DNA from 3 places in the Microbacterium sp. Ag1 genome. Region 2 is predicted to be linked to each of the others. Evidence: predicted binding sites of a transcription regulator. Region 2 holds the regulator's gene; each other region holds the start of a gene.

Region 1 (3,052 bases), on a different contig from region 2:
CGATGTCGCCGCCGGGGGTCTGTCTCGCGCGCCATCGGTGCTTCTCGGCGATGTCGGGATGCTTCAGCGCGTGGTGCCCGACGCAGAAGTGGCTCAGGTTGTCGATCGACGTCGCTCCGCCCTTCGCATGGTCGTGATTGTGGTCGATCTGACACCGGTGGACGGGTGTGCGGCACCCGGGGAATCGACAGTGCTGGTCTCTGGCCTGGAGGTGCCGCCGCATCGCCGCCGTCGGGGCGTAGGCGGCTGTGGCCGTCACGATGCCGGCGCGGTCGAGGAAGAGGCGGGACCAGCCGCCGTTGCGTCCGGCGAGGTCGCGGGCGATGTCGGGGTGCAGTGCACCGATGCCGTCGAGCTCGGCAGGCCGTTCGTCGATTCCGGCCAGCGTCTCGGCAGCGATCGTGACCTGGATGCGGGCGTGGATGCCCTCCAGACCTGTGCCCGCCGCGGCAGAGGGATCCGTGGTCAGGAGCAGGTCGCTGAGCAGGTCGGTGCGGACCGCATCGATGCCTCGCTCATCGGTCGGGGCGGATGGGACACCGAGTGACGGATCCGTCGTGAAGGTGTCTCCGTCGCCGAAGATGACGTGGGCGTCGACGCGTGCGTCGCCGGTGTCCGGTCCGCAGGGGGGCTCGCCGTCGTACGGGTGGCTGTTGAGCACAGGGTCTTCGCGACGGGAGTCGTCGGCTCGCAGCTCCTGCAGAAAGACCCGATCGGCGCCCGAGTCGAGGTCGTCCGAGGACAGCGCCGGTGTGTCATCGCCCGAAGAGGGATGGTCGCCTCGCGTGGCGATGACGTGCTGTGCGAGCCGGGTCAGTCGGTCGAGGATCGCGTGGGCGAGATGCTCCGGCAGCACGACCTGCAGCAGCGCGAGGCCGTCGTCGAGCGACCGCAGCGTGACAGACCGCTCCCCGTATGCCCGCCGATGGCGCTCGACCACGGTCTCGCAGGCGAGGGACGACGCGACGCGGCGCACCATCGCGCGGGTGCGTGCGGGAGAATCCTGCTCCGCGACGACGAGTGCGGCAGTGTCGTACAGGGTGAGCGCCTCGGTGGCGGCTCGACCATCGCGAACGGCCTGCCGCACGATGGCGCCCTCGCGCACGATCTCTCGAACGTGTGCCGCACTGATCGCGCCGCGTCGGAACGCGTCTCTGACGACCGGGTGCTCGGCCTCGAGGAAGAGGGCGTCTGTGAAGGCGTACTCGATGCTGCCCTTCGACACGCGACCGGCCGCCGAGTACTCGGCGATCATCGAGCGGTGGATCGCCTCGCGGTGCTGCGGCTGCTCGTGGACATCTTCTTCCTGCAGCCGCAGACGATCGGCGAGCAGCGCAGACGCTTCTGCCTCGAGTATCGCGATGCGTCGGCGCTTCTCCACCCACGCGTCGAGCAGCGTCTCGCGCTGATCGACGTCGTTTGTGGAGGGAGCCATGAGTCGAGTATAGTACATATGTTCGAATAGCGGAAGGGGATGTGGATGACTGGTGCTGATCGACAAGGGATCGTTGCGTTCCTGTGAGCAACTTCCAGACAACTGGCAGGGCCACGCTGGCAGACTGGGGGACATGGTGACGTTGCTGCTGGACCAGACGCAACTGGAGGTCGTGCTCTCGCCGATCGAACGTGCCGCCACCTTCCACCGTGACAACCTCCGGATCGCGCGCGACACCATCGCCAAGGTGCAGCTGACCGAAGATGCCTGGACCTGGCTCCGTGGCGTGCCGAACCCCGGCACGCACATCCCCGGCGTCCTCGCTGCCGGCAGCTGGAAGGCCGCGGGCAGCCTCGACTTCGTGCTGATCCGTCGCCGTCGTCCGAGCGTCGTGATCGATCTCGAGGGCGACGAGCAGTACCGCCGCCTGATCCTCACCACGAGCCACGGGCTCGCGCTCACGCAGGCTCTGCGACTCGACGTGTCGGATGAGCCCGCCAACGTCGAGGAGATCGTGGCGACCGCGCCTGTGCCGGTCTCGAAGGGACGCCGTCGTCCGGTCATCCGTCCTCGGCCTGCCTGACGCGAGGCGGCTCAGGCTTATGAATCCACGGTCGACCCGCCTCTGAATGCGGAACGCCCTCCGGGCCGAGAGGCCGGAGGACGTTCGTCGTCAGCCGAGTCGCTCAGTTGCGACCGTGTTCGTCGTGACCGTGCTCGTCGTGACGGTGTTCGTCGTGACGGTGTTCGTCGTGACGGTGTTCGTCGTGACGGTGCCCGTCGTCAGGCTCGCTCTGCTCGCCGGCATCGGCGTCGGCGGTTCCGGACTGCTCGGTGCCGTGTTCGTCAGCGCCGAACCCGTCGGGCAGGGACTCCTCGGTGGGCGACTCCTCGGTTGGGGACTCCTCCGTGGGGGCCTCCACCGTGGGGGACTCCTCAGCGCCCGGCTCCTCGGCTTCGGATGCGGCGGTGTCGCCCTCCTCTCCGGAATCCGTCGATGCGGCCAGCGGCACCGTGTCGATGACACCGGTGGATGCGACGGTCCAGTGCGCGCCCTCGTCGGAGACGCCGCCCTCGCCGTGCTGCTCCTCGGCCGTCTGGTTCTCGGCGCTCAGCGGGTAATCCCTGGGTTCGTCCTCGTAGTAGGCGCGCGCAGCCGCCGCGAGCATGGAGCTCACCGCCGCGGAGCGCGGATCCTCGTCGTCGGCGGTGACAGCAGCGACATCGTAGGAGGAGTCGGAGTCGGAGTCGGAGTCGGAGTCGGATTCGTCAGAGGTGGACGCGAGAGTGTTGTCCTCCGTTGGGCCTGCGCCGAGCTGGTCGTCGGACTCGTCGGTGTGCGTCGATTCGGGTGCGTCGTGAAGATCGGCGAAGACCTCGACACCGCTGTGGTGCTCGTCTCCGCTCGCTGGATCCGCTGCCTGATCGCCTGCTGCATCGGCCGGTGCGGCGGAGCCGAACAGGATCTCATCGAACGATCGTTCCGGAGACTCCTCGAAGGGTGCCTGCTCGGCCTGCGCATGCTCCGCGTCGAGTTCGGCGGCAGGAGCTTCGTCCGTCGAAGCCGAGGCGTCGGACGAAGGCACGTCCGATTCGTCCGACGTGTGCTCGGAGCGG
Region 2 (3,052 bases):
TCCGGACGGCGACGACGCGGCCGTCGTCGAGCAGCTGATACCAGCGGTTGCCGAGGACCCAGAGTCCATAGCCCGTGTCGGCGTCCGAGGGTGAGACCTGCCGTGCGGTGCCGACCGGGACCACACCGTCCAGGGAGATGCGTTGCAGGGCCCAGCGCCCACCCGGATCATCGGCGAAGAGCAGCTCCGAGTCGCTCAGCCACTCCGGCTGCAGCGCCGCCCGTGAGGGGATCGTGCGCGGAGTGTCCTCACCGACCTCGGCGACCTGCACGTGCGCGTCCTCCCACGGCATGCGGCCCCTGTCCCACGCGACCCACGCGGCGCGGGTGCCGTCGGGGGAGAGCGCGGGGTGGGCGAAGAAACCATCGCCCTGCACGATCACCGTGATCGCGGACGCATCCTCGGCTGCGGAGCCGTCGAGCGGGATCTCGACGATCGCTCGGAGATGCGGCGTGCGGGAGAGGTCTTCGCGCACGGCCAGCAGTCGACCGGACTGCACACGCAGGCCGCCGTGGGAGGGCCCGGGAGGGGTGAGAGCAACGGGCTCGCCTCCCACGCTCAGACGATGAACCCGCTGGTCGTTCGCGTCGACGAAGTAGAGCGTGCCGTGCTCGTCCGCCGTCCACGCACCCCCGCCGTACTCGTGCACACGTGAGCGTGCGCTCCAGGGGGAGGGGAGGATCTCGGCTCCGGAGGAGCTCCGCACCGTCACGCGGCCCTTCTGGGCCGGCACCGACTCGCCCCACCAGATCTCCGAGCCGACGAAACGGGCGCCGTCGATGCGCGGTGAAGACGCGGCGACCGAGGCGGCGGAGAACGGGGATGACCAGGAACCGTAAGGGGACGACGACATGTCTCGAGCCTATGCGGCGTCGCACCGCGTGTGCGGCCACGCCGTGGGCCCGACCACTGTGGAAGCGCGCGAAGGGAAGACGGTCACCGACACGACCAGGCCCGGTCTGCGCTGACCGGATCGAGGGTCAGACGGCGCGGAGCACCGCCACGACCTTGCCGAGGACGACGGACTCGTCGCCGAGGATGGGTTCGAATGCCGAGTTGCGGGGGAGGAGCCAGGTGTGGCCGTCCCGGCGGCGCAGCACCTTGACCGTCGCCTCGCCATCGAGCATCGCCGCGACGATCTCGCCGTTCTCCGCGCTGTTCTGGGAGCGGACCACGACCCAGTCGCCGTCGCAAATGGCGGCGTCGATCATCGACTCGCCGGAGACCTTGAGCATGAACAGGTCGCCCTTGCCCACCAACTGGCGGGGGAGCGGGAAGATCTCCTCGACCTGCTGATCCGCGGTGATCGGCACGCCGGCGGCGATCCGTCCCACCAGGGGGACGAGCGCGGCGTCGCCTACGGGAGTCGCGACGTCGGCCGGGTTCTCGGTGCTGGCGCCCGGCAGATCGATGAGCACCTCCATCGCCCTGGTCTTCCCCGGGTCGCGGCGCAGGTAGCCACTCAGCTCGAGCTGTCCGAGTTGATGGGTGACGCTGGAGAGGGACTTGAGACCGACGGCGTCTCCGATCTCGCGCATGCTCGGCGGATAGCCGTGGTTCGCGATCGAGTTCTGGATGACCTCGAGGATCGCCATCTGCTTCGGGCTGAGGCTCTTCCGGCGGCGCGTGCGCGGTGCCTCCGACTCGGCGGCAGAGTTCTCGCTCATGGTGCTCCTTCAGTGCGTGATCCGACGTCCCTCTTCGAATGTCGGAGGCCCGTGGTGGGGTGTCCTTATCGAAACCGTATCCGAGAATCGGGCCGATCTGGAAGATCTGTTCGAGCGTGTCGGCCTCTTTCCCCGATGTGGTTTCGAAGAATACTTGACAGATGTTCGAACTCGAAGATATCTTCGGTACGTAGCTTCGCATTCCCGGCTCCCGGCCGAGTCGTGAATGCGAACGCTACGCCAACTTCCCCGGCAGCCTCACCGCTCCGGGACAGGCTAAGGAGCACCACATGAGCAGCATCGGCTTCAGCACCGCAGCAGTCATCCCGGCATCGCCCCGTCCTTCGACGAGACTCCGGCTGACGACGCGAGGTCGCGCTGTACTGCTCGCCCTGGCGTCGGTGCCCCTCGCCGCCGGCATCGCGTTCGCGGCGCTCAGCGGCGGCAGCGCGGTCGCGTCGGGTGCCGACACCGCACCCGTCGGCGTCGAGACCGTCACCGTCATGCCCGGTGACACGCTCTGGTCCATCGCCACCGGCGTCGCGCCCGACGCCGACCCGCGCGATGTGATCGGCGACATCAGCCGGATGAACCTGTTGCGCGGTGGGGAGCTGCAGATCGGGCAGACTCTGGCGATCCCGGCTCAGTACGCGCGCTGATCCGGCGGAGGGCTCAGACGAGGAGTTTCTGGGGCGGCGACTTTGCGTCATCAACCTCAAGCGCCGCCTAGCATGGGAAGGGTGACCCTCTCCCTCAACGATCTCCCGCTACGTGACGATCTCCGCGGATTGAAGCCATACGGTGCTCCACAGGCGCCGCTTCCCATCGCGCTCAACGTGAATGAGAACACGCATCCGATCCCCGATGCGGTGGCGAGCGACATCCTCGATGACATCGCCGTCGCGATCCGTGATGTCAACCGCTACCCGGATCGTGAGTTCACCACGCTTCGCGAGTCTTTCGCGGAGTACCTGGGCCACGGTCTCGTCCCCGAGCAGATCTGGGCGGGCAACGGGTCCAATGAGGTGCTCCAGCACATCCTGCAGGCCTTCGGAGGCCCTGGTCGCACGGCTTTCGGGTTCGCGCCGACCTATTCGATGTACCCGCTCATCGCGCAGGGCACCGGTGCGCGGTGGATCGCCGGCACGCGTCAGCCCGACTACACCATCACTCCGGAGGAGGCGGCCGAGCAGGTGCGGGCCGCCGAGCCGGACGTGGTCATCCTCTGCTCTCCCAACAACCCCACCGGCACGCCGCTCGGACTCGACGTCATCGAAGCGGTGTACGAGGCTGCCAGGGGCATAGTGATCGTCGACGAGGCCTACCAGGAGTTCGCGCCGCATGACGCGGTCTCCGCACTGACGCTGCTCGAGGGGCGGCCGCGT
Region 3 (3,052 bases), on a different contig from region 2:
GCGAGCGGCATCGACTACGTCGTGGCGCAGGTACGCGGGTCGCGCCGGAAGTCATGAGTCAGGCGGCAGCCGAGGTCCTCGCTGCGCTGGGCCGACGAGGATGGAAGCTCGGCGTGGCCGAATCCCTGACCGGGGGCGCCCTGTGCGCCGATCTCGTCGCGGTTCCCGGAGCGTCAGCCGTGCTGCTCGGAGGCGTCGTGGCATATGCCACGCCGGTCAAGTCGTCCGTGCTGGGCGTGGATGAGGGCCTGCTGTCGAGATACGGGCCGGTGCATCCGCAGGTCGCACTGGAGATGGCAGACGGCGTCAGACGCGTCGTCGGCGTCGACGGCGAGGCTGCCGATGTGGGGGTGTCCACGACCGGGATCGCCGGACCGGTGTCTCCGGACGGGCAGCCCGTCGGCACGGTGCACATCGGCGTCGTCACCCCCGCGGCATCGCGGACCAGGGCCTTTCTCTTCGTCGGCGACCGGGAATCGATCCGGGCGCAGACGGTGGACGCGGCACTCCAGGAGATGCTCGCCCTGCTCTCGGAATAGCAGAGCCCTGCGGCTGGTTATCTCTGATGTGCTCACACGTAAACCACAGAGTGCAGGAGTAGATTCTGTGCACGCCAGGGGTACTAGACTGGCTGTCTCATCGGGGGAGACCTCGAGCGAACACAGGGGGAGGAGGTTCCGATGATTCTTGTACGACAGGAAATCGGCGATGTGCTGAGGGACTTCCGCCTGCAGAAGGGGCGTACGCTCCGGCAGGTCGCCAGCAAGGCATCGGTCGCACTCGGCTACCTCAGCGAGGTGGAGCGCGGTCAGAAAGAGGCTTCGAGCGAGATTCTCGCCTCGGTCGCAGACGCTCTCGACGTCCCCATCTCGACGATCATGCGCGAAGTCGGTGACCGCATTTCGGTGCTCGAGGGCATTCAGGTCTTCCCTGACGTCGTTCCCGACGACCTCGTGGCGTCGGTCGAGCCTCAGCTCTCGCTGCACTGACCCCCGAATGGGGTGGTGATGCGTCGTAGCGAGTTCCTTCGCGCCGTCGATACCGAGTTCGGGCTGAGGGCTTCCTCTCTGGTCAACGACCTCGGCCTGAGTGCCGTAGGTGGGCGTACCGCTCTCGAAGCTCTCGCCGACGGCACGCCGCCGCGAGACATCTGGCTGGCGCTGTGCGCGGAGATGGACGTTCCCGAGGACAGGCGCCACGGAGTCGGACGGCAGGAGCCGCGGCGGCGCTGACCTACGTTCCTCGTCCGCCCTCTACGGAACACGACGCACCATTTGCGGCGTGTCGTCGAAGATTCGTTCGAAGCGGGCGTAGTCTTCTGCACAAGTGGTCCGGACCGTTTGTTCTGCACTGTATGTGAGATCGTCGCACCGATGTCGGTGGTCCCTCCTACGGTGGAAACAAGCCGAAGAGCCATTACGCCTTGTCGGAGAGTTTCTCCCAACCGGAAGAGCCGCGACAGCCTACAGGCGGCATCACGCGCGCAGAAGGAGCACATCATGCCATCACCCGCCGACCGCGAGAAGTCCCTCGAGACCGCCCTCGCTCAGATCGACCGCCAGTTCGGAAAGGGCTCGGTCATGCGGCTGGGCAGCGATGAGCGTGCCCCTGTGGCCGTCATCCCGACCGGCTCCATCGCCCTCGACGTCGCCCTCGGCGTGGGAGGACTGCCGCGTGGCCGAATCGTAGAGATCTACGGACCGGAGTCCTCGGGTAAGACGACTCTCACGCTGCACGCGATCGCCAACGCTCAGCGCGCCGGGGGAATCGCGGCGTTCATCGATGCCGAGCACGCGCTCGACCCCGACTATGCCGCGAAGCTGGGCGTCGACATCGATGCTCTCCTGGTGTCGCAGCCCGACACCGGTGAGCAGGCGCTCGAGATCGCCGACATGCTGGTGCGCTCCGGAGCCATCGACCTCATCGTCATCGACTCCGTCGCGGCGCTCGTGCCTCGTGCCGAGATCGAGGGCGAGATGGGCGACTCGCACGTGGGTCTGCAGGCGCGACTCATGTCGCAGGCCCTTCGTAAGCTCACCGGTGGTCTGAACCAGACCAACACCACCATGATCTTCATCAACCAGCTGCGTGAGAAGATCGGCGTCTTCTTCGGTTCCCCCGAGACCACCGCCGGCGGCAAGGCGCTGAAGTTCTACGCCTCGGTCCGCATGGACATCCGTCGTATCGAGACGCTGAAGGACGGAACCGATGCCGTCGGAAACCGCACCAGGGTCAAGGTCGTGAAGAACAAGATGGCGCCGCCGTTCAAGCAGGCGGAGTTCGACATCCTCTACGGCGTCGGCATCTCCCGCGAAGGCAGCCTGATCGACTTCGGCGTCGAACACGCCATCGTGAAGAAGTCGGGTTCCTGGTACACCTATGACGGTGATCAGCTGGGTCAGGGCAAGGAGAACGCACGCACGTTCCTGCTCAACAACCCCGACATCGCTCTGGCTATCGAGACGCAGATCAAGCAGAAGCTCGGTATCGGCGGGCCGTCCGGTGCCCCGGCAGCTGCCGATGAGCTCGCAGAGCGTCGTCCGGCCTGATGAACGACTCGCGTGGGGGCGATCCTGACCGGATCGCCCCCATCATCCCCCTCTTCGGCGGAACAGCGAAGAAACCAGGAGCGACGCCTTCCACGCCGGTCACGCAGTACGGCGAATCAGCGACACTGCCATCATCGCGAGGCGACGGGGATGCGGTCTGGCGTACGACCTGGGACTCTCCTCCAGGCGACCCTGCTTCCATCGACACAGCCGACGATGCAGCTCACGCGGGAACCCCGAGTGAGCGCCATCCGGCGCGCGGGCGCAGGGATCCCTCCGGCGCCAGGAGCTCTCATCCCTCGCGGCCGGCTCCCAGGCTCCGCGCGCTCGACGCGACGGAAGGAGACGGCGCGACTCAGCAAGAGGCGTCACACGCTGAGATCCGGGTCGCGGCCGAGGAGTCGCTCGTGCGAAAGCTGCGAGCCCGGTCGTTGTCGATCTCTGAAGCCCGGCAGGTGCTGCGTGGTGCGGGCCTCGAAGGTAGTGCGATCAGCGATGTGATC

Evidence for each region. The regulator LexA, encoded in region 2, represses DNA repair genes until DNA is damaged. The targets are predictions, from matches to a motif close to TCGAACANNTGTTCGA.
Region 1: a site for LexA is predicted at 1,446-1,461, ahead of AAY78_RS06335 (HNH endonuclease signature motif containing protein). Genes of this name have one in related genera too.
Region 3: a site for LexA is predicted at 1,288-1,303, ahead of recA (recombinase RecA). Genes of this name have one in related genera too.

What each region holds. Positions count from the first base shown of each region.
Region 1 is NZ_LBCR01000027.1:50,447-53,498, forward strand. Features, by position in the region: gene AAY78_RS06335 (HNH endonuclease signature motif containing protein) at 1-1,435, opposite strand, end outside; gene AAY78_RS06340 (hypothetical protein) at 1,569-2,018, shown strand; gene AAY78_RS19695 (ATP-binding cassette domain-containing protein) at 2,122-3,052, opposite strand, start outside.
Region 2 is NZ_LBCR01000032.1:306,578-309,629, forward strand. Features, by position in the region: gene AAY78_RS14635 (S9 family peptidase) at 1-853, opposite strand, end outside; gene lexA (transcriptional repressor LexA) at 981-1,667, opposite strand; gene AAY78_RS14645 (LysM peptidoglycan-binding domain-containing protein) at 1,958-2,326, shown strand; gene AAY78_RS14650 (histidinol-phosphate transaminase) at 2,408-3,052, shown strand, end outside.
Region 3 is NZ_LBCR01000030.1:139,625-142,676, forward strand. Features, by position in the region: gene pgsA (CDP-diacylglycerol--glycerol-3-phosphate 3-phosphatidyltransferase) at 1-57, shown strand, start outside; gene AAY78_RS10885 (CinA family protein) at 54-539, shown strand; gene AAY78_RS10890 (helix-turn-helix domain-containing protein) at 681-989, shown strand; gene AAY78_RS10895 (DUF3046 domain-containing protein) at 1,008-1,232, shown strand; gene recA (recombinase RecA) at 1,500-2,549, shown strand; gene AAY78_RS20090 (regulatory protein RecX) at 2,957-3,052, shown strand, end outside.